2 regions of the Williamsia sp. Leaf354 genome follow, and region 2 is predicted to be linked to the other one. Evidence: predicted binding sites of a transcription regulator. Region 2 holds the regulator's gene; the other holds the start of a gene.
What was found. Region 2 encodes HspR, which represses chaperone genes until heat shock. Its sites were predicted from a motif close to ANNTGAGTNNNNNNNACTCANNT; they were not measured.
Positions count from the first base shown of each region.

Region 1: lon (endopeptidase La) is a predicted target of HspR. The motif match lies at 2,037-2,059, and genes of this name have one in related genera.

Region 1 covers NZ_LMPL01000001.1:395,251-411,022, reverse strand. The annotation lists gene ASG12_RS01895 (hypothetical protein) at 1-263, shown strand, start outside; gene ASG12_RS01890 (hypothetical protein) at 317-1,138, shown strand; gene ASG12_RS01885 (CGNR zinc finger domain-containing protein) at 1,135-1,677, opposite strand; gene ASG12_RS01880 (hypothetical protein) at 1,703-1,906, shown strand; gene lon (endopeptidase La) at 2,071-4,389, shown strand; gene ASG12_RS01870 (cation transporter) at 4,442-5,122, opposite strand; gene ASG12_RS01865 (ArsR/SmtB family transcription factor) at 5,122-5,451, opposite strand; gene ASG12_RS01860 (alpha/beta hydrolase) at 5,508-6,623, shown strand; gene ASG12_RS01855 (TfoX/Sxy family protein) at 6,645-6,980, shown strand; gene ASG12_RS01850 (YoaK family protein) at 6,985-7,686, opposite strand; gene leuS (leucine--tRNA ligase) at 7,695-10,520, opposite strand; gene ASG12_RS01840 (SdpI family protein) at 10,585-11,046, shown strand; gene ASG12_RS01835 (bile acid:sodium symporter family protein) at 11,067-12,059, shown strand; gene ASG12_RS01830 (serine hydrolase domain-containing protein) at 12,061-13,410, opposite strand; gene ASG12_RS01825 (TetR/AcrR family transcriptional regulator) at 13,530-14,162, shown strand; gene ASG12_RS01820 (TetR/AcrR family transcriptional regulator) at 14,085-14,792, opposite strand; gene ASG12_RS01815 (peroxiredoxin-like family protein) at 14,898-15,563, shown strand; gene ASG12_RS01810 (AAA family ATPase) at 15,596-15,772, opposite strand, start outside.
Region 2 covers NZ_LMPL01000005.1:817,275-833,046, reverse strand. The annotation lists gene ASG12_RS20500 (alpha/beta hydrolase family protein) at 1-896, opposite strand, end outside; gene dnaK (molecular chaperone DnaK) at 1,140-2,993, shown strand; gene grpE (nucleotide exchange factor GrpE) at 2,990-3,604, shown strand; gene dnaJ (molecular chaperone DnaJ) at 3,756-4,955, shown strand; gene ASG12_RS20480 (heat shock protein transcriptional repressor HspR) at 4,955-5,362, shown strand; gene ASG12_RS20475 (alpha/beta fold hydrolase) at 5,371-6,225, opposite strand; gene ASG12_RS20470 (MerR family transcriptional regulator) at 6,282-6,704, shown strand; gene ASG12_RS20465 (LuxR C-terminal-related transcriptional regulator) at 6,735-9,260, opposite strand; gene ASG12_RS20460 (Hsp70 family protein) at 9,274-10,812, opposite strand; gene ASG12_RS20455 (Hsp70 family protein) at 11,002-12,798, opposite strand; gene ASG12_RS20450 (IniB N-terminal domain-containing protein) at 13,083-15,772, shown strand, end outside.

The DNA.
Region 1 (15,772 bases), on a different contig from region 2:
TCACCGGCCGCGACACCGCGCGCGCAACGGACGACATCGCAACGGGTGCGCCCATGGCGTCGCCCTCGCTGATCTCGCAGGCACTCGAGGGATATCCCCCCGGCACCACTTATTGTCTGAGGATGCGACAAACGCGGCCGGACACCGTGTTGTTCACGCTCACCTACCAGCCCCCGGCTGGTGGCACGAGCGAGTATCGGCTCCGCGCAACAGTGACGGGCGCTCCCGGCGACGTGCGGATCACCGGCGCGGAGGAGCAGTGACCGACGGCCCCGACCACAGACCGGACGACCAACCTCGGCACCCCGACCCGTCGGTGACGCCTCCGAACGATCCCGACACCGATCCGTTCGCTCGGCAGTCGGCACCCGGGCCGACCGACGCGCCCCCGCCGCGCATCACGCCTCCCGAACCCCCGTGGTTCACCGCCGCCGATCACGGACCGCCGCAAGGAACACCGGAGGCCCCGTCCTGGGTCTCGATGAACACCGATCCGTCGTCGAACTGGTCGGCGACGCTCGAGGAGATCGCCGTGCGGGGCTCGCGAAGCAGGCGAGCTCGGGGTGGCAATCGTCGTCGTATCGCGCTCGTCGCGGGTGCGGTGGTCGTCGTTGCCGGAATCGTCGCGGGTGCTGTCGTTCTCGCGACGTCGACGGGGTCGAGCGGGTCGGATTCGACGGTTTCCGGCTCGGGTTCGGGTACGACCGTGGCGGCTCAGGACAACGCGGCTCCCGCGGACGGGCCACAGATCCCGTTCTGCACCACCGGGACCGATGGTGCGGTGACCACGATCGACGAGCGCGCCGATCCGACCTCACCGACCGGCGCCGTCGCGACCTTCCTCGCCTCGGCCATCACCGACAAGTCGCCGGTGGCGGCTCGCGCGGCGATCGCCGACACCGCGCCCGTCCCGACCGTCATCGAGTTGCAGCGGTGGATATCGGCGCTGCCGCAGGGAACCGACGCCTGGTGTGCGCGTGTCACTCTCACCGATTCTGCCGCGCGAGTCCTCGTCGACGTCCGCGTCCGCACACCGAACGCGGTCGCCGACGTCGCGCGCGGAGACGCCTTCTACGTCTCGTCGGACGGATCCGACCGCTGGAAGATCGACGCGATCATCTCCGGCGACGGTTCCTAGCGCCGCACCGATGTGCGTGCCCGATGTCGGCGCACCGCAGCACGATTCGCGCACCGCACCGAGCAGTAGCGCTGGGTTCCGTTGCGGCTGACGTCGACGATGACCATCTCGCAGTCGCCGCCACCGGGCAGGCCGGCGGCGCACCGGCCGATGCGGTGCATGCCGCGGGTGGTGAGGTGCAGCGCCGTCCCGACCGAGATGACCGCGGTGAGGACGTGGGCGAGCGACTGATTCCGGTCGCGATAGTGCAGGTGCCAACCCTCGTCGTCGTGGTTGGTCAACCGCGGATAGGCGGCGGCGACGCTCATCGTCTCGTTGAGCAGACGCGCCCGCTCGTCCTCCGTCGGAGCATCGACCATCCGCAGCCACTCGTCGATCACCTCCCGGGTGCGTGCGTGGTCGTCGGGACGGGTCTCGAATCGACCCGTCATCCCGAACTCGCGCGCTCGGGCCTCGATCCCGGCGCAGTCCTCGGGCCAGTCGTTGGCCAACGAGGCCGCCAGGAGCACCGCGTACTCGCCGTAAGGGTTGAGATGCACAAGACCATGACATCACAGTGGACGCATGCACACCTCTTCGACCGAGAACTCGACCCTCAGCCCCACCCGGCAGACCCACGAACACGCCTGGCTCACCGAGTCTGCGCACCGCACCAGCGACGGGACCGTCCTCTACGTCCGCTGCGGTGATTGCGGCACCCGTCGCGTCGACATCGCAGCGCACACCGACATGCCCCCGACCGCGATCAGCATCGCGCTCGGTGACTGAGATCGTCCGAATGCGGCATCGCCTCCGGCGTATCGCCGGAGGCGAGCCCGTGGACGGACGATCTCCGCGCCGTCCGTTCCGCTCACAACGAACACCGGACTTGAGCGGGAACAGATCAACCCCTCCGACCAGTTGAGCCGGTCAGACTTAACCTTGGAGGAAGAATGAGCGACACCCGCTTACCGGTTCTGTTCCTGACCGACCCCATCCTGCTGCCCGGCATGGTGGTCCCCATCGAGCTCGATGACGCGGCACGAGCGGCTGTCGATGCCGCGCAGGCCACCGATTCGCAGAAACTCCTGGTCGCGCCCCGTCTCGAGGACCGCTACCCCTCCTACGGCGTGATCGCATCGATCGTGCAGGTCGGACGCCTCGGCGGTGGACAACACGCCGCCGTGGTGAAGGGCGAGAAGCGGGCGCACATCGGCTCGGGCACCACCGGACCCGGCGCCGCGCTGTGGGTCGAGGTCGACGAGGCCGCCGAACCGACCGTCACCGACGAGACCCGCGAACTCGCAGCCGAGTACAAGAAGCTCGTCCTGGCGATGCTGCAGCGCCGCGAGGCGTGGCAGGTCATCGACTCGGTGAACAAGCTGACCGACCCCTCGGCCCTGGCCGACACGGCCGGTTACGCCTCGTACCTCACCGACGTGCAGAAGCGACAACTGCTCGAGACGCCCGACGTCGTCGAGCGGTTGCGCACCCTGATCACGTGGACCACCGATCACCTCGCCGAGGTGGAGGTGAACGACAAGATCGCCGGCGATGTCCGCGACGGCATGGAGAAGACGCAGAAGGAGTTCCTGCTGCGTCAGCAACTCGCCGCCATCCGCAAGGAGCTCGGCGAAGGCGAACCGGACGGTTCCGACGACTACCGCGCACGCATCGAGGCGGCGACGCTGCCCGACAACGTGCGCGAGGCAGCCCTGCGCGAGGTCGGCAAACTCGAGCGCTCGAGCGAGCAGTCGCCCGAAAGTGGTTACCTGCGAACCTGGTTGGACACCGTCCTCGAACTGCCGTGGGACACCACCACGACCGATTCGACCGACATCGCCTCGGCGCGCGAGATCCTCGACGCCGACCACCACGGTCTCGAGGACGTGAAGGACCGCATTGTCGAGTACCTCGCGGTGCGTGCCCGTCGCGCCGAGCGCGGCCTGCAGGTCGTCGGCGGACGCGGTTCCGGTGCGGTCATGCTGCTCGCCGGTCCTCCCGGCGTCGGCAAGACCTCGCTCGGCGAATCCGTCGCCCGGGCCCTGGGTCGCAAGTTCGTCCGCGTCGCCCTCGGCGGCGTCCGTGACGAGGCCGAGATCCGTGGTCACCGTCGGACCTACGTCGGTGCCCTGCCCGGACGCATCGTGCGTGCGATCGGCGAGGCCGGGTCGATGAACCCGGTCGTGCTGCTCGACGAGATCGACAAGGTGGGCTCCGACCAGCGCGGCGACCCGGCCGCGGCCCTTCTCGAGGTGCTCGATCCGGCGCAGAACCACACGTTCCGCGATCACTACCTCGATCTGGATCTCGACCTGTCCGACGTCGTGTTCCTCGCGACGGCCAATGTGGTGGAACAGATCCCGTCGGCATTGATCGACCGCATGGAGCTCGTCACCCTCGACGGCTACACCGAGGACGACAAGGTCGCCATCGCGCGGGACTACCTGCTCCCCCGCCAGCGCGACCGCGCCGCACTCACCGCCGACGACGTCACCGTGACCGACGAGGCGTTGCGCAAGATCGCGGCCGACTACACCCGCGAACCGGGTGTGCGTCAGTTCGAGCGGTTCCTGGCCAAGGCGATGCGCAAGGCGACCACGAAACTGGTCGGCGACGACACCGCCCTGGTGATCGACGAGCCCGATCTCGTCGACTACCTCGGCCGGCCCCGGTTCACCCCGGAGTCGGAGGAGCGGACCGCTGTGCCCGGTGTGGCAACGGGTCTCGCGGTCACCGGGATGGGTGGTGACGTCCTGTTCATCGAGGCGTCGTCCACCGTGGGTGACGCGGGTCTGACCCTGACCGGTCAGCTCGGCGACGTGATGAAGGAGTCGGCACAGATCGCGCTGTCCTACGTGCGCTCCCACGCAACCGAACTCGGCGTGGACCCGGCGGCGTTGGATCGCAAGATCCACATCCACGTCCCGGCGGGCGCCACCCCCAAGGACGGACCGTCGGCAGGCGTGACGATGGTGACGGCGCTCGTGTCGATGGCGACCGGCCGTCGCGTCCGCGCCGAGGTCGGGATGACCGGTGAGGTCACGCTGAACGGTCGGGTGCTCCCGATCGGTGGGCTGAAGCAGAAGCTGCTCGCAGCCCAGCGGGCCGGTCTCACAACGGTGTTCGTCCCCATCCGGAACGAACCCGATCTCGACGACGTGCCTGCCGAGGTCCTCGACGCGGTCGACGTCCGACCGATGACCGATGTCGCCGACATCATCCTCGCCGCGCTGGAGGACACCGCCGAGGCGACGACCGTCGCAGCCTGACCGCTCAGCACCCCGTCACACCCGTGACGGGGTGCTGTCGCGCGTGGGAGATTCAATCGCAGAAGTCGCAGGCGCGATCCGATGTCACCGGGCGACCGGGTATCACCGGGGCGCAACACGCATCGCCTCTCCACGCATTCAGGCCCTCGCGCACCGCGATGCCGGCGATCACGAGTGCCGCGATCGGATCGGCCCACGACCATCCCAGCGTCGAGTTGAGCACCAGACCCACCAGCACGACCGCCGACAGGTAGGTGCACAGCAGCGTCTGCTTCGAATCGGCCACCGCCGACGCCGAACCCAGTTCGCGGCCGGCCCGCCGCTGGGCGTACGACAGCACCGGCATGATCGCCAGACTGAGAGCGGTCAGCACGATCCCGACCACCGAGTGCTGCGCATCGGCCGCACCGAGGAGCCCGCGGGCGGCATCAACGGTGACATAGGCGGCGAGGGCGAAGAACGACACCGCGATGATGCGCAGCGCGACCTTCTCCCGCGCCTCGGGATCCCGGCCGGCGAACTGCCATGCCACCGCAGCCGCCGAGGACACCTCGATCACAGAGTCCAGGCCGAATCCGATGAGCGCGGTCGACGACACCCGCGTGCCCTCGACGAGCGCGACGACGGCCTCGATCACGTTGTAGGTGATGGTGCTCGCGACGAACCACCGGATCCGCCGCGACAACACCGCGCGCCGCAACGACGGTGTCACCGTCTCGGTCCCGGTCGCCATCAGCAGCACCCGTGCGCGTCGGAGTCGGGGCAGCATGCCGGATCGACCGCGAGAACCACGCCGACCAGGTCGTGCAGGGCACGGCCGATCCGGGCGTCGGCCAGCTCGTAGCGCGTACGCCGACCCTCCGGCGTCGCGACCACGAGTCCACAGCCGCGCAGGCACGCGAGGTGGTTCGAGAGGATCTGGCGCGACACCCCGATCTCGACCGCAAGGTCCGACGGATAGCCCGGCGCGTCCGCGAGCCGCATCAGGATCTGGGTGCGGGTGGAGTCGGACAGCGCATATCCGAACCGGGCGAGGGCGTCGTGACGCAGCGCGGTGGTCATGGCCGCTGACGATACAGGGTTGGCTGTATCGTCGCGATCCCTTCTACGATGAGCCCATGGTGATGGCGGATCGTCCCGAAGTGCAGACGGCATCGGCCCCGGTGACCGCATTGGCGATGGTCGGGTTGGCCGAGAGCATGCTCAACGGCCTCGCCCGGGTGCCGTTCCGGCGGTTCTGGGAGGGACCGGGCGGGCTGCTCGACAACATCGGTCAATCGGTGACGCGGCAGACCATCCGGTCGTTCATGGGCTACTCGATGGCGCTGCCGATCGAGGAGTTCCGGTCGATGGAGAAGATCCTCGACGACATCTGCCGCGTGGTGATGCCGCCGTTCATCAGCCTCACCGACGGTGTCGAGCTCACCGACGACACGGTCGGCGGTATCGAGGGCATCTGGTGCCGCGCCAAGGCCAGCTCCGACGACTACGTCGACGACAGCGAGGACAAGGAGACGATCACCGCCACGGTCCTCTACCTCCACGGCGGCGGGTACATCGGCACGTCGCCGATCATGTACTCGGCCTTCGCCGCTTCGCTGGTCAACATCACCGGCTACGAGGTGTTCATCGCCGACTACCGCATGGCACCGGAGTTCCCGTTCCCCGCGGGCGTGCACGACGCCGCCGACGCCTATCGCGGCCTGCTCGAGCGCGGGATCGACGCCGAACACATCGTGATTGCCGGCGACTCCGGAGGTGGCGGCCTCGCCACCTCGTTGGTGTCGTATCTGCACGACCACGGACTGGCGAAACCCGCTGCGGTGATGCTGTTCTCGCCTGAGGTCGATCTGGACCTCAATCACCCGTCGATCACCGCCAACGCCCAGCTCGACATCCTGCCGTGGAACGTGCCGGTCAGTCCGTACCTGCAGGGCGTCCAACCCAACGACGAACGCGTGTCGGCGATCTACGCCAAGCCCGACCCCACCTGGTTCCCACCGACCTTCGTCTGTTGGGGGGCCGACGAGATGTTCCGCGACGGCATCCGGAAATTCGCCGAGAGCCTCTCGGCCGCGGGTGTCACCGTGTACGCGATGGAGGAGAAGGGAATGTTCCACGTGTTCCCGATCCTCATGCCGTGGGCCGAGTCGTCGCGTCGGGTGTTCCGCGCTCTGCGCGAGTTGTCGCACCGTCACATCGAATCCGACCCCGCGGCCGTCGCCACGCACTGAGACGCCCCTGGAGCGCAGACCATGGCCTACGACGAGGACCTCGCCGATCGCATCCGCGACGCGATGGAGACCGAGCCGCACCTCACCGAGAAGCGGATGTTCGGCGGTCTCGCGTTCCTCGTCGACGGTCACATGGCCGTGGTCATCCTCAGCAAGCAGCAGGGCCTCATGGTGCGGGTCGATCCCGCCTACGCCGACGCTCTGATGGCCCGCGACCACGTCGGACCGATGATCATGTCGGGCAAGCCGGCTCGCGGATGGCTGCGCATCGACCCGCCCGGGCTCGTCGACGACGATGCGCTCGGCGACTGGACCGATCGCGCCGCGGCCTTCGTCCTGACGTTGCCGCGGAAATGAGTCCTCATCCCTCCGGTTCGGGGGCGTCGGCGTCGATCTGGCGGGCGTCGTGCACCACGAAGAGTGCGACGACGATCATCGCGACCGCGCAGACAGCCACCGCCGGCGTGCCCAGCCACCGGGAGACGATCGCGCCGACCACCGCTCCCCCGGCGAACGCCGCCACCACCGCGCTGTAGAGAGCGCACCGGCGGCGACTCTCGGCGTCGCGCTGCGTCAGCAGAGCGTGTACCGACTCGACGAACCGCATCAGGTTGCCCGTGGTCGCGATGGTGATGATGGGCATCCCGCCGATGGTGCGGAACAGCTCCATCTGCATGGCCGCCACGAACGCGATCGGCACCGTCACCACGACATTCGGCCATTCGGCGGGCACGGCGGCCACCACTCCGAGCACGAGTGCCTGCGCGGAGGTCACCGACACCAGGAGTGCGGCGCTCGTGGCGTCGCGCCACCAGGTGCGCAGGACCGTGGCGACGAGGACACCGACCACGAAGGCGAGGATCGACCACAGGTGCGCGACGGCACGATGCCACTCCCCCGCTGCCCCGGACGTCGCGAGCAGGATCACGTTGCCGGTCTGGGTGTTCGCGAACACGCCGCCGCGGGTGAGGTAGGTGTACGCGTCGAGGAAACCGCCCACGCCGATGAGGATCAACACGAACCTCGGCGTCGATGCCGTGGCGACCCGCGCCGATCCGCTCACCCCATGTCCTACGGGACGATGTTGATCATCTTGCCCGGCACGAAGATCACCTTCCGGGGCTCACCGTCGAGCAGGGGCGCGATCTTCTCGTCGGCGAGGGCGAGCGCCGTCACCGACGCCTCGTCGGCGTCGACCGCGATCGTGATGCGGCTGCGCACCTTGCCCTTCACCTGGATCGGGATCTCCACGGTGTTCTCGACCAGCAGGCTCTCGTCGGCGATGGGGAAGGGACCGCGGGCCAGCGGATCCGGGTGGCCGAGCCTCGACCACAGTTCCTCGGCGATGTGCGGTGCCACCGGCGCCAGCATCAGCAACAGCGGCTCCACCACGTCGCGTGGGGCGCCGTCGGCGTACACCTTCGTGAGATGGTTGGTGAGCTCGATGAGCTTGGCCACCGCGGTGTTGTCCCGCAACGCCGCGTAGTCGTCACGTGCTCCGGCGATGGTGCGGTGCAACAGCTTCTGTGTGTCCTCGCCCGGCGTGGCGTCGGTGACACGGACCGCGCCGGTCTCCTCGTCGATCACCAGGCGCCACACACGCTGCAGGAAACGCTGCGCACCGACGACATCCTTCGTCGCCCACGGACGCGACTGGTCGAGCGGACCCATCGAGAGCTCGTAGACGCGCAGGGTGTCGGCGCCGTAGTCGCGGCAGATGTCATCGGGCGCAACGGAGTTCTTGAGCGACTTCCCCATCTTCCCGTACTCGCGGTTCACGGGTGCGTCACCGAGGAAGAAGCCACCGTCGCGTTCGACGACCTCGTCGGCGGGCACGTAGATGCCACGGGCATCGGTGTAGGCGAAGGCCTGGATCATGCCCTGGTTGTAGAGCTTGCGGTAGGGCTCCTTCGAGCTGACGTGACCGAGGTCGAACAGCACCTTGTGCCAGAACCGCGAGTACAGCAGATGCAGGACAGCGTGTTCCACGCCGCCGATGTAGAGGTCGAGACCGCCGGGGTCGTTCGGGCCGTGGAGATCCGGGCGCGGGCCCATCCAGTACTGCTCGTTCTCGGGCGCGCAGAGGGTCTCGTCGTTGGTGGGGTCGATGTAGCGCAGCTGGTACCACGAGCTGCCGGCCCACTGCGGCATCACGTTGGTGTCGCGGGTGTAGTGCTGCAGCCCGTCGCCGAGATCGAGTTCGACGTTCACCCAGTCGGTGGCCTTGGCCAGCGGGGGCGAGGGCACGCTGTCGGCGTCGTCGGGGTCGAACGACACCGGCGCGAAATCGTCGACCTCGGGCAGCTCCACCGGCAAGTCCGACTCCGGGATGGCGTGGGCGGTCCCGTCGGCGCCGTAGACGATGGGAAACGGCTCACCCCAGTATCTCTGGCGTGCGAACAGCCAGTCGCGCAGTTTGTACTGCACGGTCCCCGTTCCCGCGCCGCGGGCCTCGAGCCAGTCGATGATCGCCGTCTTCGCCTCGTCGACGCGCAGGCCGTCGAGGAAGTCGGAGTTCACGATCGGTCCGTCACCGGTGTACGCCGACTCGGCGACACCCTGGTCTGACCCGATCACCTCGACGATGGGGAGTCCGAACGCGGTCGCGAACTCGAAGTCGCGTCCGTCGTGAGCGGGCACCGCCATGATGGCGCCGGTGCCGTAGCCGAGGAGCACATAGTCGGCGATGAACACCGGAACCTGTTGCCCGTTTACCGGATTGGTGGCATAGGCACCGGTGAAGACACCGGTCTTCTCCTTGCTCTCCTGCCGCTCGAGATCGGACTTCGCGGCGATGGTCGCACGGTACTGCGCGACGGCGGTCGCGGGATCGGTTGCGTCGCCCGTCCATCGGCTGTCGACATCAGCGGGCCACGCGTCAGCGACGATCGCGTCGACCAGCGCGTGCTCGGGCGCCAGCACCATGTAGGTGGCGCCGAACAGGGTGTCGGGGCGGGTGGTGAACACCTCGATGGGGCTCTCCACACCAGGCACACCGAAGGCGACCTGCGCTCCACGGGACCGGCCGATCCAGTTCTGCTGCATCGCCTTGACCTTGTCGGGCCAGTCGAGAAGTTCGAGATCGTCGATGAGCCGGTCGGAATAGGCGGTGATGCGCATCATCCACTGCCGCAGACGCTTCCGGAACACCGGGAAGTTGCCGCGGTCGCTCCGACCGTCGGCGGTGACCTCCTCGTTGGCGAGGACGGTTCCCAGACCGGGACACCAGTTCACGACCGAATCGGACTGGTAGACCAGGCGATAGGCGTCGAGGACCTCGGCACGCCCACGGGCGTCGAGGTCGGCCCACACCTCACCGTTCTCCGGGGCGCGCTCGCCTGTCTCGAACTCGGCGACCAGTTCGGGGATGCGGCGCGCACGGTCGGCGTCGGTGTCGTACCAGGCGTCGTGGATCTGCAGGAAGATCCACTGCGTCCAGCGGTAGAAATCGACGTCGGTGGTGGCGACCCGGCGACGCTCGTCGTGACCGAGACCCAATCGACGAATCTGGGCGAGGTAGCGCTCGACGTTCGCCTCGGTCGTCGTACGTGGGTGGGTACCCGTCTGCACCGCATATTGCTCGGCGGGCAGGCCGAAGGCATCGAAGCCCATCGTGTGCAGGACGTTGGCGCCGTCCATGCGGTGGAAGCGTGCGTAGACATCGCTGGCGATGAACCCGAGCGGGTGACCGACGTGCAGGCCGGCGCCGGACGGGTACGGGAACATGTCCTGGACGAAGAGCTTGTTCGACCGGTCCGGAGCGCCGAAGGCGGACAGATCGCCGGCCAGCGGGCCCACCGGGTTGGGGGCCTCGTAGGTGCGGCGGTCGTTCCAGATCCCCTGCCAGCACTCCTCGATCTCGCCGGCCAGCTGGGCGGTGTAGCGGTACTCAGTCACCTGACCAGCGTAAAGCGTCACCTCGATGCGGTCGGGGGCGGTAGGTGCTCGTAGAATCGACACCGTGAACGCTGCTGCCCTGACCATCGCCGTGGTCGATGCCGTCCTGGCGGTCGTCTTCGTCACGTCCGGCGTGCTCGGCGTGACGCGGCGCCTGCCGCGCAACCGGTTTGTGGGGATCCGCACGCCGGTCACCCTGCGCACCGACGAGACGTTCGCCGCGGCACATGCCGTCGCCGGACCGGGACTCATCGGTGGGGGCGTCATCCTCGCTCTCGGCGCCGTGCTCGGACTGGGTGCCGGCAGCGTCACCGGTCTGGTGTTCGCGGTGGTCGCGCTGGTCGCGGCGCTGGTCATCCTCGGCGCGGCGAGTTCCTACGGACTGCGCGCGGCGGCCCGGGTGCCCGACTGGGACGAGGAGGCGTCCTCGTGCGGCACCTCGGGCGGTTGCGGCAGCTGCGTGCTGCAGGGCTCCTGCGCCCCGGCCGAGGCCTCGTCCGCCGACGCCTCGGCGCACACCTCCTGACACGCGCCGGGTAATCCATCGTGCTCGCACGTCTGCACATCGACGGCTTCATCCTGGCGATCCTCGCCGCGGTCGCGATCGCCTCGATCCTCCCCGCGGGCGGTGGCTTCGCCGACGTGATGTCGTGGGTGGTGGTGGCCGCCATCGCGCTGCTGTTCTTTCTCTACGGCGCACGCATGCATCCGCGCGAGGCGCTGGCCGGCCTGACCCACTGGCGCCTGCACCTGACGATCCTGGCGTTCACCTTCGTGTTGTTCCCGCTGATCGGTCTCGCGCTGCGACCGATCGCGCCGCACGTGCTGGGTGACGATCTCTACACAGGTGTGCTGTTCCTGTGCCTCGTGCCGTCGACGGTGCAGTCGTCGATCGCGTTCACCTCCATCGCCCGGGGCAACGTGGCCGGCGCGATCGTGAGCGCGTCGGCGTCGAATCTTCTCGGCGTCGTCCTCACGCCCCTGCTCGTGGTGGCGCTCATCTCGACCACCGGCGGCGTCAGCATCTCGCCCGGCTCGTTCCTCACCATCGTCCTCGAGATCCTCGTGCCGTTCATCGTCGGTCAGCTCGCACGCCCGGTGATCGGATCGTGGCTCACCGCGCATGCCAAGCCGACGAAGCTCGTCGACCGCGGGTCGATCGTGCTGGTGGTCTACGTCGCGTTCAGCGAGGGCATGCAGCAGCACATCTGGTCAACGGTGCAGTGGTGGCAGGTGCTGGTGCTGATCGCGGGATCGGTCGCGTTGGTCGGTGTCCTGCTGTGGCTCACCTCGCGGGTGGCGCGTCTGTTGCGCTTCGACCGCGCCGACGAGATCGCGATCCAGTTCTGCGGCACCAAGAAGAGTCTCGCCACCGGACTACCCATGGCCGCCGTGCTGTTCTCCGACTCGCAGGTGGGCCTGATCGTGCTGCCGCTGTTGGTGTTCCATCAGGTACAGCTCATGATGTGCGCCTGGTGGGCGGGGCGACTCAGTCGCGACCCGGAGCGCGACGACGAGCCCGCCTCCACTGCCCTCTAGCTCATCGGAGGCGTGTTTGCCCGACCAGGATCGCAGCGAGGACAGCCCACGACACCGCGGTGGCGACGACGCCGATCGCCGAGTCAGGCGCCCAGATCCACAGCTGTCGCGCTGTAGCTCCGAGGAGCCGGGGGCCCATCACCACGGCCGCGACGACAACGAGCGATGCGACGGCGCAGGCGATGCGGACCCCGCGGTGTCGAGGGCGACGCCACGCCAGAACCATTGCGATGAAGCCGATTCCCGCCGTCACGACGAGGACCCACGGCAGCATCCCCAACATGGTGTCACCGCGACCCGGCTCTCGCTGCCGGCCGTCGACGATGGCAAGGAGATCACCGGCCACGGCAGCGAGAGCGGGGGCGCGCGTCTCGCTGTACGCGTTCGCCAGGATGACGACGCCCTTTGCGTCGGATCGCAGCATCACGTGCGCGAAGTAGCCGGGCGTCGCCCCCGTGTGGTGCACCACCCTGCGTCCGTCGGAATCATCGACACGCCAACCGAACCCGTACCGGTCATCACCCGATCGAACCCGCGGCTGATGAAGGTCCGCCAGCATCGTCGCATCGAGAACGGCGGGCGCTCGCCCCATCTGCGCCTGCGCGTAGAGGGCCATGTCGTCGATCGTCGACGCGATGTAGCCGTACGGAGCTCCCGATTCGTCGAACCCGGGGTCGTACCGAACCGGTTGTCCCCACCAGAATCGATGTCCTGCCGGCAGATCGCGGACATCGGCCGACGCGGCCGATGTGTGCATCATGCCGAGCGGATCGAGCAGATCCGAGCGCAGCACGTCGGCATACGGCCGCCCGGTGACCTTCTCGATCAGTGCACCGAGCATCAGGTAGTTGGCGTCGCTGTACCGGTAGCCCCCGGGACGGCCCGAACGGTGTAGATCCCGCGCTGCGCGGTCGATCGCGCCGGGGGAGGTGTCGAACCGCTCCGACACTGCCAATCCGTCAGCCGCCGTGAAACCGGCGGTGTGCGTGAGCAACTGTTCTGTCGTCGCGTCAGCGGCCGCCGACCACGGCAGGTGATCACCGACGCGATCGGACCATCGCAACGACCCCGCCCGTACCTGCTTCGCCACGATCGCCGCGGTCATCGACTTGGCCACCGACCCGATGAGGAAAGGTGTTCGCGCATCGACGGCGCGCCCTTCTCCGTCGTACCCGCGGAAGTGGTGGACAGGCGGCGCCTCGTCATCGATGAGGGCAACGCCCATACCCGGGATCGACTGCTCGTCGACGAGCCGATCGAGGTAGGTGTCGACGCGCGATCCGACATCGTCGGCCGGTCTGCCAGACGCAGTGGCCGGCGTACCGACGCACAGCGCGAGGAGAACGGCCACGACAAGCGTTCGGAGGCAGCCCAACCGGTGCGACGGGCCGACATTCTCAATATGACCGTATTGCATGAAACAATACAAGCATATTGGTTTAGCTCCGTCCACGCGGATAGGGTCGAGGCATGGCAGCGACCGAACATCGAGACGCACGTCGAGCGCAGATCGTCACGGGCGTCCGGGCCGTCGCACGTGCGCAGGGCATCGGGAACGTCACCGTCGCACGGGCCGCGGACGCCGCGGGCGTGTCCGTCGGCATGGTGCAGCACTACTACCGCACCAAGGAGGCTCTCCTCATCGACGCGTTCCGCGCCGTGCACGAGAGCGTGCTCGAGCGCGTCGACCACCAGATCGCGCTGTCGGAGCGACGCGGGGCGCGCATCGAGCAGATGCTCGTCGACGGCCTGGCGCAGCTTCTGCCGCTCTCACCGACGCGCCGCGACGAGGTGTACCTCACGCACGCCTTCGCCGGCCTGTCCCTCGAGGACGCCACCATTCGTACCCACCTCGTCGACGCACGCGACGAGATACTCCGGCGGGTGAGCGCAGCGCTGGAGAACGGTCAGTTGTGCGGTGAGGTGGATGCCGATCTGGACTGCGCTGCTGCGGCGTTCACCGTCGTCGCACTGGTCGACGGACTCGCCGCAAAGCTCCTTCCCGACGCCGACGCAACCGAGCGGTCATGGGCGGTCGACGCCCTCGCCGACGCGGTTGCCCGCCTGTGTCCGGGGGAATGCCATCACGGGCTCGACGACTGACCGCGTGGCCAGCAGTCCGGCGTGTCGCACCACCGCATCGAGTGATGCCTCCAACGGTGCCGTGCTGCGCTGGATCTGAGCCAGGAGCAGACCTCCCTGGAGGGCCGCCAACGTCGACATGGCGAGCGCAGACGTGTCGGTGTGTTCGCCGAACACCCCCCGCGCGCGCATCGAGTCGTAGCCGCGTCTGATCGCGCGTTCCCAGCGCGAGAGTGCCCGTGCCACAGCGGCTCTTGCATCGGGATCGGTCTCGGCGAGTTGCACACCGAGCGAACCGAGCGGACATCCGCCCGAACACCCGCCGAGCCGCTGGTAGTCGACGATCCCGCGGCACCAGTCACGCAAACCATCGAGGGAGTCGAGCTGGGCGAAGATCACCTCGTGGGCGCCGACGATGGACTCGTCCTGGTGATCGATCACCGCCCGCACGAGTGCGTCCTTGTCGGCGAAGTAGTGGTAGATCTGCGAACTGCTGACGCCGGCACGCGCTCGGACGTCCTCCATCGTGGTGCCCGCGATCCCGGTGTCGAGCATCAGCTCGGCCGCGGCGGTCACGATGCGCGCCCGGGTCTCGCGACCCCTGGCCGTGAGCGGCCTTCCGGTGTTGGTGCGCTGCGTGTCGGCGGTCATCGCTCCAGCGTAGGTTTTCTGGATTGGACAGTCCACTTTCGGTTCGACAGTCTGATGTCACCGAGGCGGCGTGCCCCGGGACCGAACACCAGTGAAGGACCAACGATGACCACATCGCAGGATTCGATGACTCAGCAGCTGACCGAGACCCTCGAGGGTTCGCTCACCCAACTCCCGGCCGAGGTCAGCGCGGCATTCGCCGCCGACCGGGACGGTCTCGACGCGGCCGGCGCCCCCGCCGGGGTGGCCGCGGTCGGCAGCACCGTCGCCGACGTAGACCTCATCACCGCGCAGGGTGCCACCACTCGCCTGCACAGCGAAATCGGCGGACGCCCTGCGGTTCTCGTGTTCTACCGCGGCGCCTGGTGCCCGTACTGCAACGTCGCGCTCGGGGCCTACCAGCGCGAACTGGTGCCCGCACTCGTCGACCGTGGCGCGACTCTGATCGCCATCAGCCCGCAGAAGCCCGACGGCTCGCTCAGCGCGCAGGAGTCGAACGAGCTGACCTTCACCGTGCTGTCGGATCCGGGCAACACCTTGGCCGGCAACCTCGGCATCATCGCGCCGAACAACCCCGACGCCATCGCCGCGCAGAAGCAACTCGGCCTCGATGTCACCGAGCACAACGCCGACGGCACCGCCGATCTGCCGTTCCCGACCGTCGTCGTTCTGGACGCGAAGGGCGCGATCGCGTTCATCGACGTGCACCCGAACTACACGACCCGCACCGAGACGACCGACATCCTCGCCGCGGTCGACGCACTCGGCTGACCGGCGGTGGAGGCACACTGACGAGGAGCGAACTAGAGCCGGGGTGCATCCGTCTCGAGGACGGAGATGACGCGGGCGACGGTTTCATCGAGCGTGTCATCCGAAGTGTCCAGGACGACACACTCCAGCGCGCCGAGGTCCGCGAACTGATCCCACATCGATGCGATGGGGCCGGCCGTGGTCAGGTCTGCTGCGCCAGAGCGAGCCTG
Region 2 (15,772 bases):
GGACGGCCGCCGGCGCGGGTGAGTGCCTCGACGTAGGTCGTCGACTGGCTGGGACGCACGACGGTGTCGGCGGTGCCGTGCACCACCGTGATCGACGCGCTCGGGTCGAGGTTCTCGATGGGGTCGACGGCTCGGTACCGGTCGGGCACCTGCGTCGGCGTGCCCCCGAGAGCGCGGATCACGCGTCGGTCGCCGGTGTCGGCGGCGGCCCGCATGTTCAGGGGCCCGGCCAGGGAGATGATGCGGGTCGGGCGCCAGATCGCGCGGACGGGTGGGGGTTGCGTCGTGCTCGGTCGCCGCGTGCCCGCCCACACCGCGAGCTGCGCGCCGGCCGAGTGTCCGACGATGGTGCTGTCGGCCGTGGCGATGGCGGGGTTGTCGGCGAGCACGGTCGGGACGAAGTCGACACCGGCGGCGACGTCGGTGAACGTCGTCGGCCATCCGCCCCCGGATCCCAGCCTGCGGTACTCGAGGTTGTAGACGGCGAGCCCGCGCGCGGCGAGGGTGCGCGCGAACGGTACGAACGTCCCCGCGCCGTACCGCGAGTTCCATCCACCGCCGTGCACCAGGACCACCAACGGGAGCGATCCCCGGGCGTGCGGTCCGGGCGGGAGGAACAGGTCGCCGTAGTCCTGACCCGGGTCGCCGGCGGTGGCGTCGAGGTAGACGTATCGGCGCACGGTGACCGCGTTCATCGCGGCCAGGGCCGGTGCCGCCGCGGTGCGCGACGCCTCCGCCGACGCCGGGCTCATCTGCCGATGTCGACCGTCCTGGCTGGTCACAGGGAGGGCGACCACGACCGCGATCGCGGCCACCAGGGCGATCACGCCGCACAGTGCGACGAAGCCCCGCGGGTCGACGATCGGCCGGCGGCTGCGGAGACGGGGACCGATCATCGGCGCCGACGATACCGGCGGGGCGGCGCGGGTGTCGGGAACAGATCTCGCGTCCGCGCCGTTGGACACTTCGAAACCTGAGTGAGATCGACTCAACTGAGTTGACGACCAGTTTGACGACAGGTAGTAGTTGAGTCATCCGCGCTGAGGTTCACGGACATCCGGGTGCACGCTCATCCCGGTTTCGGCAAACGGAGAAAGCAACGCCGCGCCCCGCGCGGCATCGTCAAGGAGGCAACAAACATGGCACGTGCTGTCGGTATCGATCTCGGCACCACCAACTCGGTGGTGTCGGTTCTCGAAGGTGGAGAACCCACCGTCATCGCCAACGCCGAGGGTTCGCGGACCACACCGTCGGTCGTGGCGTTCGCGCGCAACGGCGAGGTGCTCGTGGGTCAGCCCGCGAAGAACCAGGCCGTCACCAACGTCGACCGCACCATCCGCTCGGTCAAGCGCCACATGGGCGAGGGCGACTGGTCGCAGAAGATCGACGACAAGGACTACACCCCGCAGGAGATCAGCGCCCGCACGCTGATGAAGCTCAAGCGCGACGCGGAGAGCTACCTCGGCGACGAGGTGACCGAGGCGGTCATCACCGTCCCCGCGTACTTCAACGACTCGCAGCGTCAGGCGACCAAGGAAGCCGGCCAGATCGCCGGCCTCAACGTCCTGCGCATCGTCAACGAGCCCACCGCGGCCGCACTCGCGTACGGCCTGGACAAGGGCCAGTCCGAGCAGACCATCCTCGTCTTCGACCTCGGTGGCGGCACGTTCGACGTGTCCCTGCTCGAGATCGGTGACGGTGTCGTCGAGGTCCGCGCGACCTCCGGTGACAACAACCTCGGTGGCGACGACTGGGACCAGCGCGTCGTCGACTGGCTCGTCGACAAGTTCAAGGCGCAGAACGGCATCGACCTCACCAAGGACAAGATGGCGCTGCAGCGTCTGCGTGAGGCGGCCGAGAAGGCGAAGATCGAACTGTCGTCCGGTCAGTCCACCTCGATCAACCTGCCCTACATCACCGTCGACTCCGACAAGAACCCGCTGTTCCTCGACGAGCAGTTGAGCCGCAGCGAGTTCCAGAAGATCACCTCGGATCTGCTCGAGCGCACCCGTGCGCCCTTCCAGGCCGTGATCAAGGACGCCGGCGTCTCGGTCGGCGACATCGACCACGTCGTGCTCGTCGGTGGTTCCACCCGTATGCCCGCGGTCAGCGAGCTGGTCAAGGAGCTCACCGGTGGACAGGAGCCCAACAAGGGCGTCAACCCCGACGAGGTCGTCGCCGTGGGTGCCGCACTGCAGGCCGGTGTGCTGCGCGGTGAGGTGAAAGACGTTCTGCTGCTCGACGTCACGCCCCTGAGCCTCGGTATCGAGACCAAGGGTGGCGTCATGCACAAGCTGATCGAGCGCAACACCACCATCCCGACCAAGCGGTCGGAGACCTACACCACGGCCGAGGACAGCCAGCCGTCGGTGCAGATCCAGGTGTACCAGGGTGAGCGTGAGATCGCGTCGCACAACAAGCTGCTCGGATCGTTCGAGCTGGCCGGCATCGCGCCTGCGCCGCAGGGTGTCCCGCAGATCGAGGTGACCTTCGACATCGACGCCAACGGCATCGTGCACGTCACCGCGAAGGACAAGGGCACCGGCAAGGAGAACACCATCCGGATCCAGGACGGCTCGGGCCTCTCGAAGGACGAGATCGACCGCATGATCAAGGATGCCGAGGCGCACGCCGACGAGGACCGCAAGCGCAAGGAAGAGGCCGAGACCCGCAACCAGGCGGAGTCGTTGGTGAACCAGACCGAGAAGTTCTTGAAGGAGAACGAGGACAAGGTTCCCGCCGACGCCAAGGAGAAGGTCGAAGCCGCGATCGCCGGCGCCAACGAGGCGCTCAAGGGCACCGATCTCGCCGCGATCAAGACCGCGGTCGAGACCCTGTCCACCGAGTCGCAGGCCCTGGGACAGGCGATCTACGCCAACGCCGCGGCCGAGGGTGGCGCCGAGGGCGCTCCGGGTGCATCGGCCGGTGCCGACGACGTCGTCGACGCCGAGGTCGTGGACGAGCCCACCGACACCGACGGTGAGAAGAAGTGACGGCTGATCAGCCGGGGACACCGCAGGAGGAGCCGGGCGATCCGGTCGACCTCGGGGAGGTGAACCCGGAGGACGTGTCCGCAGCGGCCGAGGCCGCGGCGAACGCCGATCCGGCCGAGGCCGGTGAGGCCGACGGTGCCGAGCAGACACCGGAGGAGGCCTCGGCGGAGCCGAATTCTGTGTCACCGTCGGCGAAGGAGGCCGAGCTGTTGGCCGACCTGCAGCGACTGCAGGCCGAGTACGCCAACTACCGGCGCCGCGCCGAGCGGGAACGCCAGGGTGCGGTCGAACAGGGCAAGGCGACGTTGATCAACGCGCTGTTGCCCACGCTCGACGACCTCGACCGGGCCCGTGCCCACGGCGATCTCGAGAGCGGGCCGCTGCGCGGTGTCGCCGACAAGATCGTCGACACGCTGACGGCGCAGGGGCTCAGTGCCTTCGGCGCCGAGGGTGATGCGTTCGATCCGGCGCTGCACGAGGCCGTGCAGCACGACGGTGACGGCGCGAGCCCGGTGATCGGGGCGGTCTACCGACAGGGATATCGCCTCGGCGACCGCCTGCTGCGGACCGCGATGGTCACCGTGACCGACGGCACCCCGGCCGACGCCTGAGCAGTTGACACCGACCTCGCGCCGCCGCGACGACCCCCACCGGGTCCGTCTCGGCGGTGCGAGGTCCGGTTTCGGGGCATGATCACGACGAACACAGAACTTTTCGCCCCAACAGGGGCAACGATTCTCACGAAAGAGGAGGTGACGCCCTATGGCTCCACAGAGGGAATGGTTGGAACACGACTTCTACAAGGATCTGGGCGTCGCTTCGGACGCTTCGGCCGACGCCATCAAGAAGGCGTACCGCAAGCTGGCCCGGGAGTTGCACCCCGACGCCAACCCGGGCGATGCCGCGGCGGAGGAGCGATTCAAGCGGGTGTCGGAGGCGCACAGCGTGCTGTCCGATCCCGCGAAACGCAAGGAGTACGACGAGACGCGCAGCGCCTTCGCCGGCGGACGATTCCGCGGCAACGGCGCGGGCGGAGGCTTCGGCGGCGGCTTCAACGGAGGCGGCGGTCGGGCGACACCCGGCGCCGGTGGCGGATTCGACGTCGGTGACCTGTTCGGCAACGCCGGCACGACCGCGGGCGGCGACGGCGCGTTCGGTGACCTGTTCGGCGGGTTGTTCAACCGGGCGCCCCGGACCGCGACACGACCGCGTCGGGGCAACGATCTCGAGACGCAGACGACGTTGTCGTTCCGCGACGCCGCGCTCGGCACGACGGTGTCGTTGTCGTTGACATCGCCGTCGCCGTGCACGACATGCCACGGGAGCGGCGCGAAACCCGGCACCAGTCCGAAGGTCTGCTCGACCTGCAACGGTGCCGGCGTGGTGAGCCGCAACCAGGGTGCGTTCGGGTTCAGCGAGCCCTGCACCGACTGCCAGGGCACCGGTTCGCGCATCGACGAGCCGTGCTCGGACTGTTCGGGCAACGGCGTCACCGTACGGACGCGCACCATCAACGTGCGCATCCCGGTCGGCGTCGAGGACGGGCAACGGATCCGTCTCGCCGGACAGGGTGAGGCCGGTCTGCGTGGCGCGCCGTCGGGTGACCTCTACGTGACCGTCACGGTGAGCCCCGACACGGTGTTCACCCGTGTCGGCAACGACCTGAAGGTCGAGTTGCCGGTCAGCTTCGGCGAACTGGTGCTCGGCGCGACGGTGTCGGTGCCGACGCTGGAGGGGACCGTCGGGGTGAAGATCCCGCCGAACACCGCCGACGGCAGGACGCTGCGGGTGCGCGGCCGCGGTGTCACGAAGCGGGCCGGCGGTGCCGGTGACCTGCTGGTGACGGTGAAGGTCGCGGTGCCGAAGAAGCTCGACGACGCCGCCGTCGAGAAGCTCCGCGAGTACGCCGATGCCGAGCGCGCCAGTGGTTTCCGGCCGAGGGACGGATGGGGTGATCAGTGATGAGCCGATCGGCCGGCGGAGGCGACGACGAGGTCTTCATGATCTCCGTCGCCGCCGAACTCGCGGGCATGCACGCCCAGACCCTGCGCACCTACGACCGTCTGGGCCTGGTGCGTCCGCAGCGCGCCGCCGGCGGCGGCCGGCGCTACTCGGCGCGTGACGTCGAGCTGCTGCGCGAGGTGCAGCGTCTCTCGCAGGACGAGGGCGTGAATCTCGAGGGCATCAAACGCATCATCGATCTCACCAACCATGTCGACGCCCTCGCGCAGCGTGTCCGCGAACTCGAGAGCGAACTCGCCTCGGCCCGCAACGATCTGCGTCATCGCGGGCACGGCGGAGAACTCGTCCCCGTACCGCGCACCAGCGCCCTCGTGGTCTGGCAACCCCGCAGCAAACGCACTCGCTGACCCCTCGCTCAGGTGGCGTCGAGCCACTCGTCGATCGCGGACGTGACGCGCGCGGGTGACTCGACGGGCGCGAGATGTCCTGTGTCGTCGAGGATGACCGGCGATCCCCTGCCCGGCAGGAGCTCGCTCAGACGATGCGCCTGCTCCACCGGGATCCATGGATCGTCAGCGCCCCACCCGACTGCGGTGGCACATCGGACGGTGTGGAGCCGTTCTGCGACGGGTCGTGTGTCCTCCGGATGCAGCGAGGCGATCTGACGGTAGAAGGATCTCTGTCCCGACGGTCCCGACCAGGTTCGCGTCAGCACGCTGCTCCACTCGTCGGACAGGTGGCTGTGTGCGGCACCCGCGATGTACTCGCCCACCAACGCCAGGTGCAGCGGTGCGGGCAGCTGGGCGAACACGTCGCCGTGTGCCCGTACGAGCTCGAAAAATGCTGAGCCCCAGGGGTGCAGCGTCACCACGTCCCAGAGGAACAGGCCCGCGTACTCGGCTCCGTGGAGCAGGTGTGCACCGAGAGCGACCGCGCCGCCGATGTCGTGGGCGATCACATGCGGGCGGGCGAGCCCCCACGTCGTGAGCAGGGCCGCGAAACGGGACATCTGCGCCGGGAGATCGATCCGGACGTCGGTGTCCCGTTGCGAGTGGCCGTATCCGGGCATGTCCCACAGGAACACTCGTCGACGCCCGCTCACCGCCCGGCCGACCTCGGCCCAGACCTGCGCGGACCACGGCGTGCCGTGACAGAAGACGACGTCCCCGACGGGGGCGCGTCCACGGTTCTCGAGCACGTAGGTGGCGATGGATGTCCCGTCGACGGTGACGTGGACGGGGTCGGGCAGGTGCGGGATCTGCGTGGTCATGGTCGGAGAACGTAGAACTTCAGGTCGACCTGAGGTCAAGCTGCGAGACTGTAGGGGTGAGGATCGGGGAGCTCGCCGAGCATGTCGGAATCGCCGAGCACGTCCTGAGGCATTGGGACGCCCAGGGTGTCGTGGTGGCCGACAGGTCCGCGTCGGGCCACCGGCGGTACACCGACGAGCACCTCCGACGCGTCGAGGTGGTGCGCGCCTGTCAGCGCATCGGTATGAGCCTGTCGCAGATCCGGCAGGTGCTCCATCGTGGGTCTGCCGACCGCACAAGGGTGCTGTACGAGCAACTCCACCACCTCAGAGAACAGCAACGACGCCTGTCCCGCGCCGAACAGTTCCTCACCCACGTGATCGGGTGCCGACACGACCTGATCAGCGAATGTGACGAGTGCTCGGGATTCGCGCAGGACCCCGTCGGCTCCCCGCGGGTGTCGGGTCTGCGACGACCGGCATCACGCGGCGTCGAGTAACGCTCGGAGTTGACGCTCGAGGGGCGCGTCTCAGGGCTGTGAGGCGGTGGCGCCGTACCCGGCGGCGCGCAGAGTCGAGAGCATCTCCGATCGCGAGGTCGAGCCGAGCCGACGGCGGATGCGTGCGACATGGTGTTCGACGGTCTTCGCGGAGATGAACAACGCCGCCCCGATCTCGCGATAGGTGAGGCCCAGCACGAGCTTCTCGGCGATCTCGGCCTCTCGTTCGGACAGGGTGGCGAGGCCGATCGCACCGGGTGCCGGGACGGCGGGCGCCTCGGGACCCGCGGACGCGCCTGCCGACGGTGCTCCCCCGATGGTGCGCGCGGTCTGCAGCAGGGAGGTGGCCGAGCGGGTGTCGGACACGCGCAGTGCGCCCTCCGCAGCGAGCCGAGCACCGTCGAACCCGTGACCGATGCGATGCAGATCGTGTGCGGCGAGGTCGATCTCGTCGCCCGACAGCGGGGGATCGGCGTCGTCGCCCTGCAGCACGCGCAGCCACACCCGACCCGCCCGCGCCAGAGCCGCGGCATAGGGGTGCGCATCGGCAGCCGTCCCGAGTGCTCTGGCGTGCGGCACCAACGCATCCGGGGTCCCCGCGAGGATGGCCGCCTGTACGCCGTACCAGTGCCACGCCGCGGCCCAGATCGGTGGATCGCCCAGCGCGGCGAGTAGTCCGTCGACCTCGGCGGCCAGGTGTGCGAAGCGATCGGTGTCGCCGCAGCGCACCGCGGCCAACCGCAGCTCGCCCAGTGGCAGGAGGGCGAACAGGTCGGCCTCTGCCTCCGCGACCGCCGGCTGCGCGTCGCGCCACGCGCCGGCCAGTGCACCCGAATCGCCTCGGCGACGGGCGATACCGGCGCGCAGCGCGTGCGCGAGGAGGCGCTCACGGTGGCATCCCACGGTCACCGACGACGCCAGCGCGGCCGCGCGGGACAGGTCGCCGGCGGTCATGGCGGTCCAGGCGTCGAGGAGGAGCAGTCGTGCGTCACCGCGGGCGTCGCCGGCCCCGTCGGCCCTGACCTCGCGCCGGGCGAGGACCGATGTCGCGCCGGCCAGATCCCCGGTGTGCAGCATCAACAGGACGGCGACGCCGGCGGCGGACTCGAGTTCGATGCGATCGCTGTCGGCGGCGGTCGACACCGATCGCAGCACCGCGCCGACCGCTGTCGCGGGCGAATCCGTGACCGAGGCCAGGAGACCGGCGGCCAAATGTGCGGCCGCGGTGTTGTCGGTGGTGGGCGGCGCCTGTTCGGCAACGGTGAGGAAGTCCTCGGCCGAGGGTCGGTCACCCGCGGCGATGAGTGCCACGGCCCCGGCGGCGGCGTCCGTTCCGGCCCTGTCGGATCCCAACCAGCGGAAGAGTTGCGCTGCGCGAGAGTAGGTTCCGCGGCGGGCCGCGACCGATGCCGCGATGCGGACGCCCGTCGCCACCGTGGCCCGGTCATCGGCGCCGAGCGCCTCGTCGGCGATGCGGTCGGCCGCGTCGAGATCGTCGGATCCCAGCGCTGCAGCGGCCAGCGGCCGATCGCAGATCGACCTGTCGGCGCCGGCCGCACGCGCTGCCGACCAGATCGTGACCGCCCGGTGACCGCGTGCGGCGCGCGCGTGGTCGACGAGAGTCTCGGCCAGGGCGGGGTCGACCATCCCGTCGGCAGCCGCGGCCAGCGCCCGCTCGAGGGGAAGTGCGTTGTGCGCCAGCAGTACCCGTACGAGTGCGGTGTGGGTGGACGCGATCTGGTGCGCGCCGACCACGGCGGTCAGCGCCGGGGTGGCATCGGCGAGAAAGGTGTCGGAGTCGCCGAGGAAGCCCGATCCGCGAGAGGCGTCGATCGCCGATGTCGCGGCCGTGGTGCCGAGATCGCATGTCTGGGCGACGGTGTCGGGATCGAGGGTGGAACCGGCGGCGGCGACGGTCAGGACACCCAGTGTGGCCCGGTCGAGACGCCGCAGTGTGCGGTGGTGATACGCCGAGATGGCTTCCGCCGCGACGTCGATCATCGTTCGGGGCTCGGAGTCGGTCGCGTCGTGCGCGGTGACCGCGGAGATCGCGGCGTCGATCGCGGCTCGGTTCCCGCCGCTCATCCGCGCGATCGCCGTGGCCACCGCAGGTGACAGTCGCCGCCCGGATCGTTCGACGACCCCGGTCGCGGTGACAGCGGACAGGGTGACGACCCGACCGTGAGAACCGATCGCGGTGAACAGATCTCGCAGGAGTGGTCGGTGATCGCGGGGCTCGGCCGCGACGGCGACGGTCACCTCGCCGGTCGCGGCGATCGAGGCCAGCCGTGCGAGCGTCGTGTCGTCGAGATCGTGGGCGTCGTCGATCACCAGCGCGGTCCCGGCGTCCGCTGCCGCGGACACGGAGGTGATCACTGCTCTGCCGGCACTGCGGTGGCGGTCGGCGATCGCGGACAACAGGAGGGTCTTGCCGCCCCCGGCCACCGCACTGATCCCGATGTGCGCGGGCTGCTCGTCGGCGGCGAGTGCCGACAGCAGAGCCCCGGCTTCGGGCATGCCCACAAGGGCGACGCCGTGCACGGCGTGATCGATCATCGGCGAGGACAGGTCAGGGCAGACCGGGGATCCCGGGCAGGTTGGGCAGCTTCGGGATCGTGATCTTCGGGACGTCGAGTGGGTCCGGGCCGGTCCCGCGTCCCGTGGGCACCACGGTCTGCGGGTTGCTGGGCAGCGGGTTCGGCGCCACGGTGGATGGCGCGGCCGGTGCGGCAGGCGCGGCGGTCTGGGCCGGAGCGGCGTTGCCGCCACGCGCCTGGGCCTGCGCCCGCGCCTGGGCCTGGGCTTGAGCCTGCGCTTGGGCTTGTGCCTGGGCCTGAGCTTGAGCCTGCGCGCCGCCATCGGTGCGTCCGGCCGATGGCGTGGTGGTGATCCGTGATTCGACGATGGTCGGGACGCCGACCGTTGCCGCCGCCGAGGTCGACGAGCTGGAACCGGCCAGCGGGTTGATCGCGGTGGCGACGGCATCGTCGGCCGGATCCGAACCCGAGTTCAACGAGGCGGCGACCGCGAGTCCGCCCGCGGAGAGCAGGGCGACGGTGACGAACGCGCCGATGAGTGCCAACCGCTTCCGGCGGCCGGAGTTCTCGATCGCATCGACGGCGCTGGGCGCCGGTGTCGCGGCGGGCACGGTGTGGATTCGGCTCGCCATCGCGGCGCCACCGGCCGCCGCGGCCGCCTTGGCGGGCACCGCCGCTGCCCCCGACCCCGACGCGAGGATCGCCGCACCGTAGGCGGAGGTGGTGGCCGGGTCGGAATCGACGACGACCGGAACACGGAGCACGCCCGAGAGCATCTCGGCGACAACGGGCATCGCCGACCCGCCGCCGGTGAGGAGCAGCGCCCCCACATCGCGGAAGCGGTGTCCGGACGCGGTCACCGCCTCGCGCAGCATCGTCATCGACGCGAACATCTGGTTCTGTACGAGCGATTCGAGCTCGGAACGGCTCAGGGTCGCCCGCGGCGCGGCGCCGGGCAGATCGACGGCGACGGACGCGTCGGTGTCGGTCGACAGCGATTCCTTCGCTGCTCGCGCGTCGGTGCGGAGGCGTGCCATCGCGGCAGCCGCGGTGGGGTCCGACGGGTCGACGGCGCTCGCGCCGGATGCCGCGAGCACGTGGTCGACGACGAGCTGATCGATCGCGTCGCCGCTGATCTCGTGCGATCGCGTGGGCGTACCGATGATCTGTGGGTCCGCGCCCGTCTCGACGACGGCGATGTCGAGGGCGGTGGCGCCGAGGTCGTAGACGACGACCAGGGAACCGTCGGACACGTGATCGAGTTCGCCGCCCGCAGCGGTGGCGGCGGCGAGGCTGGCCAGGGCCTCGGGGACGACGCGGACGTCGGAGAGGCCGTGCGCCGCGACGGCGTCGCGCAGTTCGTCGTTCTCCGCGCCCTGCCATTCGTTGGGTCCGGCGACGACGACGTCGTTCGCGTCTGCGCCCGACTCGTCGGCCAGGTCGACGATCGCGGCCGCGTAGGCCGCGTCCGCAGGTGTCGGGCGGACGAGGGCCTCGTAGGAGCCCGTCGGCGTCGCCGACACCGCGACCGAGGTGGTCGCACCGATCTTCACACCGAGGCCAGCAGCCATGGGGGTCGCTCCGTCCGATTGGGGAGCACGTATCGACGACGACCCCCCGGCCGGTCGTGACTCCACGGTCATCTTCCTAGTCGCCATCGAACACCCTTCCGTTACCGCTCGCCACCGATTGCGGCGAGTTCGCCGCGGCGGAGAAGGTCTCGATCCGCGGTCATCGCAGGCCCTGGCCGTGTGGCGTGCTCAGCGGCCGAGCAGGCCGCCGAGGCCGGGCACGGTCGGCAGCGAGGGAACGGTGGGGATGGGGTTGAAGGTCTGCTCCGGCACGGTGTCGCCACCCGAACCGGTGTCACCGGAACCCGAACCGCCCCCCGTCGATCCACCGGTCGATCCGCCACCCGTCGAACCACCACCGGTCGATCCACCACCGGTCGATCCGCCGCCGGTCGTGCCCCCGCCCGAGCCGCCGTTCGAGGTGCCGCCGGATGTGGAGCCGCCCGTCGACGAGCCCCCCGACCGCGTTCCGCCCGAGCCGGAGCCCGTCGAACCCGAACCGGTGCCTCCGGAGGTGGAGCCGCGTGAGGTCCCGTTCGCCGAGCCGTTCGACCCCGCGTCGTCCGCTGCGGACGTCGCCGCCCCGGAGGCGGGCGCACTCGATCGCGCAGCCGCGGCCGACGGGGACGACGACGGCGTGGACACCGAGGGTGTCGTGGCCGTGGTGGGCGTCGCGGCCGGGCTCTCCGACGAACTCAGGGCGGTACCGACCGACAACCCGCCCGCGGTGATGAGCGCGATCGCCACCGCGACACCACCGATGATCGCGAGTCGACGGGTTCGACCCGAGGTCGACGTCGCGGCGACCGGCGTCCGCGGGGCGGGGGAGACCGTCCGGGAGACGACCGTCTCGGCCGAGGCGTTCGACGCGGCACCCGCGACCTCGGCCGCGGCCGCGGCGGCGTTGGCGGGCATGGCGTCGAGGACCCCGGGTGCGGCGTCGATCTCGGCGGCCAGGATGGCGGCCCCGAACGCCGAGGTGGTGGCGGGGTCGGCATCGACGACCACCGGGATCCGCAGGACACCGGAGAGCATCTCGGTCACCAGCGGCATCGCCGCGCCGCCGCCGGTGAGCAGCAGAGCACCGACGTCGCGCAGGCTGTGGCCCGAGGCGGTGACCGCGTCACGCAGCAACGACACCGCCGCGAACATCTGGTCGTGCAGCAGCGACTCGATCTCCGAGCGCACCAGCCGGGTCTCGGTGTGCAGCCCGGGCAGATCGACGGTGAGGGTGGTGTCGGTGTCGACCGACAACGTCTCCTTCGCCGCTGTGCAGCGCCGTCGCAGTGCGGTCAGCGCCTCGATCGTCGCGGGTTCGAACGGATCGATCGAGTCGACCGCGTCGACCGACTGCAGCACGTGGGCCAGCAGCAGCTGATCGAACGCGTCGCCGCTGATCTCCTCCGACCGTGTCGGTCGGCCCAGGATCTGCGACTCGTCGCCGGTGCGGACGACGGTGATGTCGAGTGCCGACCCGCCGAGGTCGAACACGACGACGACGTCGGACGGCAGGTCACGGCCGGTGGCCTGCGCCGCCGCGACGCTCGCGATGGCCTCGGGCACGAAGGTGACGTCGGAGAGGCCGTGGGCGTCGGCTGCGGCGCGCACCACGTCGACGGTGTAGGGCTGCCACCCGTTCGGGCAGGTCACGACGATGCTGGTGGCGTCCGAGCGCGACTCGGCGGCCAGACACGCCAGCGCCGTCGCGTAGAGGTCCTCGCCGCTGAAACGACGGCCGTCGTCGGCGACGAGTTCCACCGGATCGCCCACGCGCTCGGTGAAGCCGGACAGTCGGGCCGATCCCTCGGCGCCGGCGCCCTGCCGTGCCGACGCCAGCACCGGTTCACGACCGGGCGCGACATCGAGTGCGGTGGGCCGGACCAGCGCGTCGTAGGTACCCGACGGGGTGGACGAGACGGCGACCGACATCGTGGCGCCGATCTTCATACCCAGGCCCGACGGCCGACGGGTGTCTGCTGTGGACATGTGGTGGCCTCCGGCAGTGGAATTGTGGTGGCCTCCGGCCATGAGGTCGACTCCCGTTCGTCGCTGGGGTGGGGTCGTGACCCCACCGATTCTTCTCCCGCATGTCGCCATCGGGGCCCATCGCGTTACCCCCTCCGGCGCCCCTCGGGGAGGTCGCGGGGGCATCCCCTAATGCCCCCGACGAGACAGGGGGCTTCACCCCGTTGGGCCCGGGGGTCGCCGTCCCTAGCGTGGTCAGCAGTCAGGTGGCGTCGACCGCCGCCTCGAATGATCCAGGAGCCCCGATGCCCACGAACGCCGTTCTCGACTTCATCCTCAACCTGCTGCGCGACGACAAGGCCGCCGCGGCGTACCTCAGTGACCCGCAGTGCGCCCTCGACACCGCCGGCCTGGGCGATCTCTGCCCGGCCGACATCGTCGCCGCGGCGCCGGCGGTCGCCGAGTCGGGACTGTTCCCGGGGGGATCGCGGCTGGCGTCCATCGTCGGTGCGGGAACCCCCGCCGCGGGTGGGCTCGGTGGACTGGGCGGCGGCCTCGGGGGGATCTCCGTCGGCGGCCTGGGCGGGGCGGCCCTCGGTGGACTCGGTGGGGTCGCGGTCGGACTGGGTGGCGTCAACCTCGGCGGTATCAACCTGGGCAGCGTCGACTTCGGCAGCATCAACGTCGGCGGTCTGGGCGGACTGAACCTGGGCGGCATCGACTTCGGGTCGCTCGCGCTGGGCAACATCGATCTCGGCGGGATCGCGCTCGGTGGCATCGACCTGAGCAACCTCATCTCGGCGAACAACCTCATCGACCTGGGCCTCGGGAGCCTCTCGCTGGGCAGCCTGGCCCTGGGTGACCTGGCCATCGGCACGCAGCTGTCGGCCGCGTTGGCCGCCGCTCTCGCCGGCGCACTCACCGTCGGCGGCGACATCGCGGCCGCACTCGGAGTCGCACTCGGTGCCCTCGTCGACGCGGCCCTGGCCGTCGGTGGCGGTCTGGGCGCCGTGTTCGACGCGAACGGCCTCCTGAACATCGGCGCCACCATCGCCGGTGTGTTCACCGGTGGACTCGGCCTGGCCGCCGGTCTCGGTGTGCAGCTGGCCGGCACGATCAACGCGGCGCTCGGCGCGGCCGGTGTCGTGGTCGCCGGCGGCACGGCGACCGTCGGTGCCGCGCTCGGCGGCGCCCTGGCCGTCGGCGGATCGCTGGCCGCCAACGTCGGCGCAGCCCTCGGGGCGGCGCTCGGCGGTGCCGTCGGTGTCGGTGGCGCGCTCGCCGCCGATCTCGCCGGTGCGCTGTCGGCCGGACTCGGTGTCGCGGGCTCCCTGGCCGCGGTCCTCGGTGGCGGGCTCGGCCTCGGTGCGAACCTGCTCGGCGGTGTCGTGGCACAGCTCGGCGGCGCTCTCGGGTCGGCCCTCGGTGTCACCGCCGGCCTCGGCGGCGCACTGACCGGACTGCTCGACGCCTCGGTCGTCGCGGGACTCGTCGGCGGACTCACCGCCTCGCTGCAGGGCGCTCTCTCCGCGGCGCTCGGTGCCGGCGGTGCGCTCGGTGCCGACCTCGGTCTCGCCCTCGGAGCGGCGCTCGGCGCGGTCACCGACGTGACCGGACTGCTCGACCTCGGCGCCGTCCTCGGAGCCGGTGGCGCCCTGGCCGCCGCGTTCACCGGCGCGCTCGAACTCGGTGGCGGCATCACCGCAGCCCTGGCGGCATCCCTCGACGCCGCGCTGGCCGCAGCCGGCGGCATCGACCTCGGCGCGATCCTCGCCGGAGGCGGAAACCTCGGTGTGGCGCTCGGCACGGCCCTGTCGGGTGTTCTCGGTGCCGGCGGTGCGGTCGCGGCGAACCTCGGTCTCGCGCTGGGCTCGGTGCTCGGCGGAGCCCTCGGTGGCGCGGCCGGCCTCTCCGGTGCCCTCGGCGCCCAGCTGTCGGGCCTGCTCGCCGGCGGTGTCGGTCTTGGTGCGGCCCTCTCGACCGTCCTCGGCGGTGCCCTCGACCTGTCGTCGGCCCTCAATCTGTCCTCGGCGCTGAACCTCTCCGGTGCCCTCGACCTCGGTGGCTCGCTCGCCGCGGCCCTCGGCGCCGGCGGTCTGCTCACCGGTGATCTCGCGGCATTGCTCGACACCGGTCTCGCGGCGCAGCTCTCCGGCGCGCTCGGAGCCACCCTCGGCGCCGGTGGTGCGGTCGCCGCCGATCTCGGCGCCGCGCTCGGTGGCGCACTGGGTGGCCTCGTCACCGTCGGCGGTCTGCTCGACGGCGGCGTCGCACTGTCCGCCGGCGCCGCACTCGCCGGCCAGCTCGGCGCGGCACTGGGGCTCGACGGACTCCTCGTCGGCCAACTCGGCGGCGCCCTCGACGCCCTGCTCGACGCGGGCGTCGACGTGGCCGCGGTGCTCGCGGGAACCACCGACCTCGCAGCGGCGCTCGGCGGCGCCGTCGGTCTCGGTGGCGCAGCAGCGGCCGATCTCGGTGCGACCCTCGGCGCGGTGCTCGGCACCGGGCTCACCGGCGTCCTCGGCGCCCAGCTGTCCGGCCTGCTCGCCGGTGGTGTCGGACTCGACGCCGCCCTGTCGACCGTCCTCGGTGGTGCACTGGGTCTCGGGGGCGGCGTGGACCTCGGTGGCGCCCTCGCCGCAGCCCTCGGCGCCGGTGGCGTCCTGTCGACCGACCTCGCGGCCGTCCTCGGTGGCGACATCTCCGCCCAGCTCTCCGGCGCCCTCGGTGCCGCGCTGTCGGCCGGTGGAACACTCGGCGCCGGCCTGGGGGCATCACTCGGATCGGTGCTGACAGCAGCGGCCGGCCTCGGCGGTCTCGCGACCATCGACCCCGCGCTCGCACTCGGCGTGGGTGGGACGCTCGCCGCGGGCCTCGGCGCCGCACTCGGTGTGGACGGCCTCGTGATCGGCCAGTTCGGCGGGGCGCTCGACGCGATCCTCGGCGGCGGCGTCGACCTCGCCGGCGTTCTCGCCGGCACCACCGACCTGTCGGC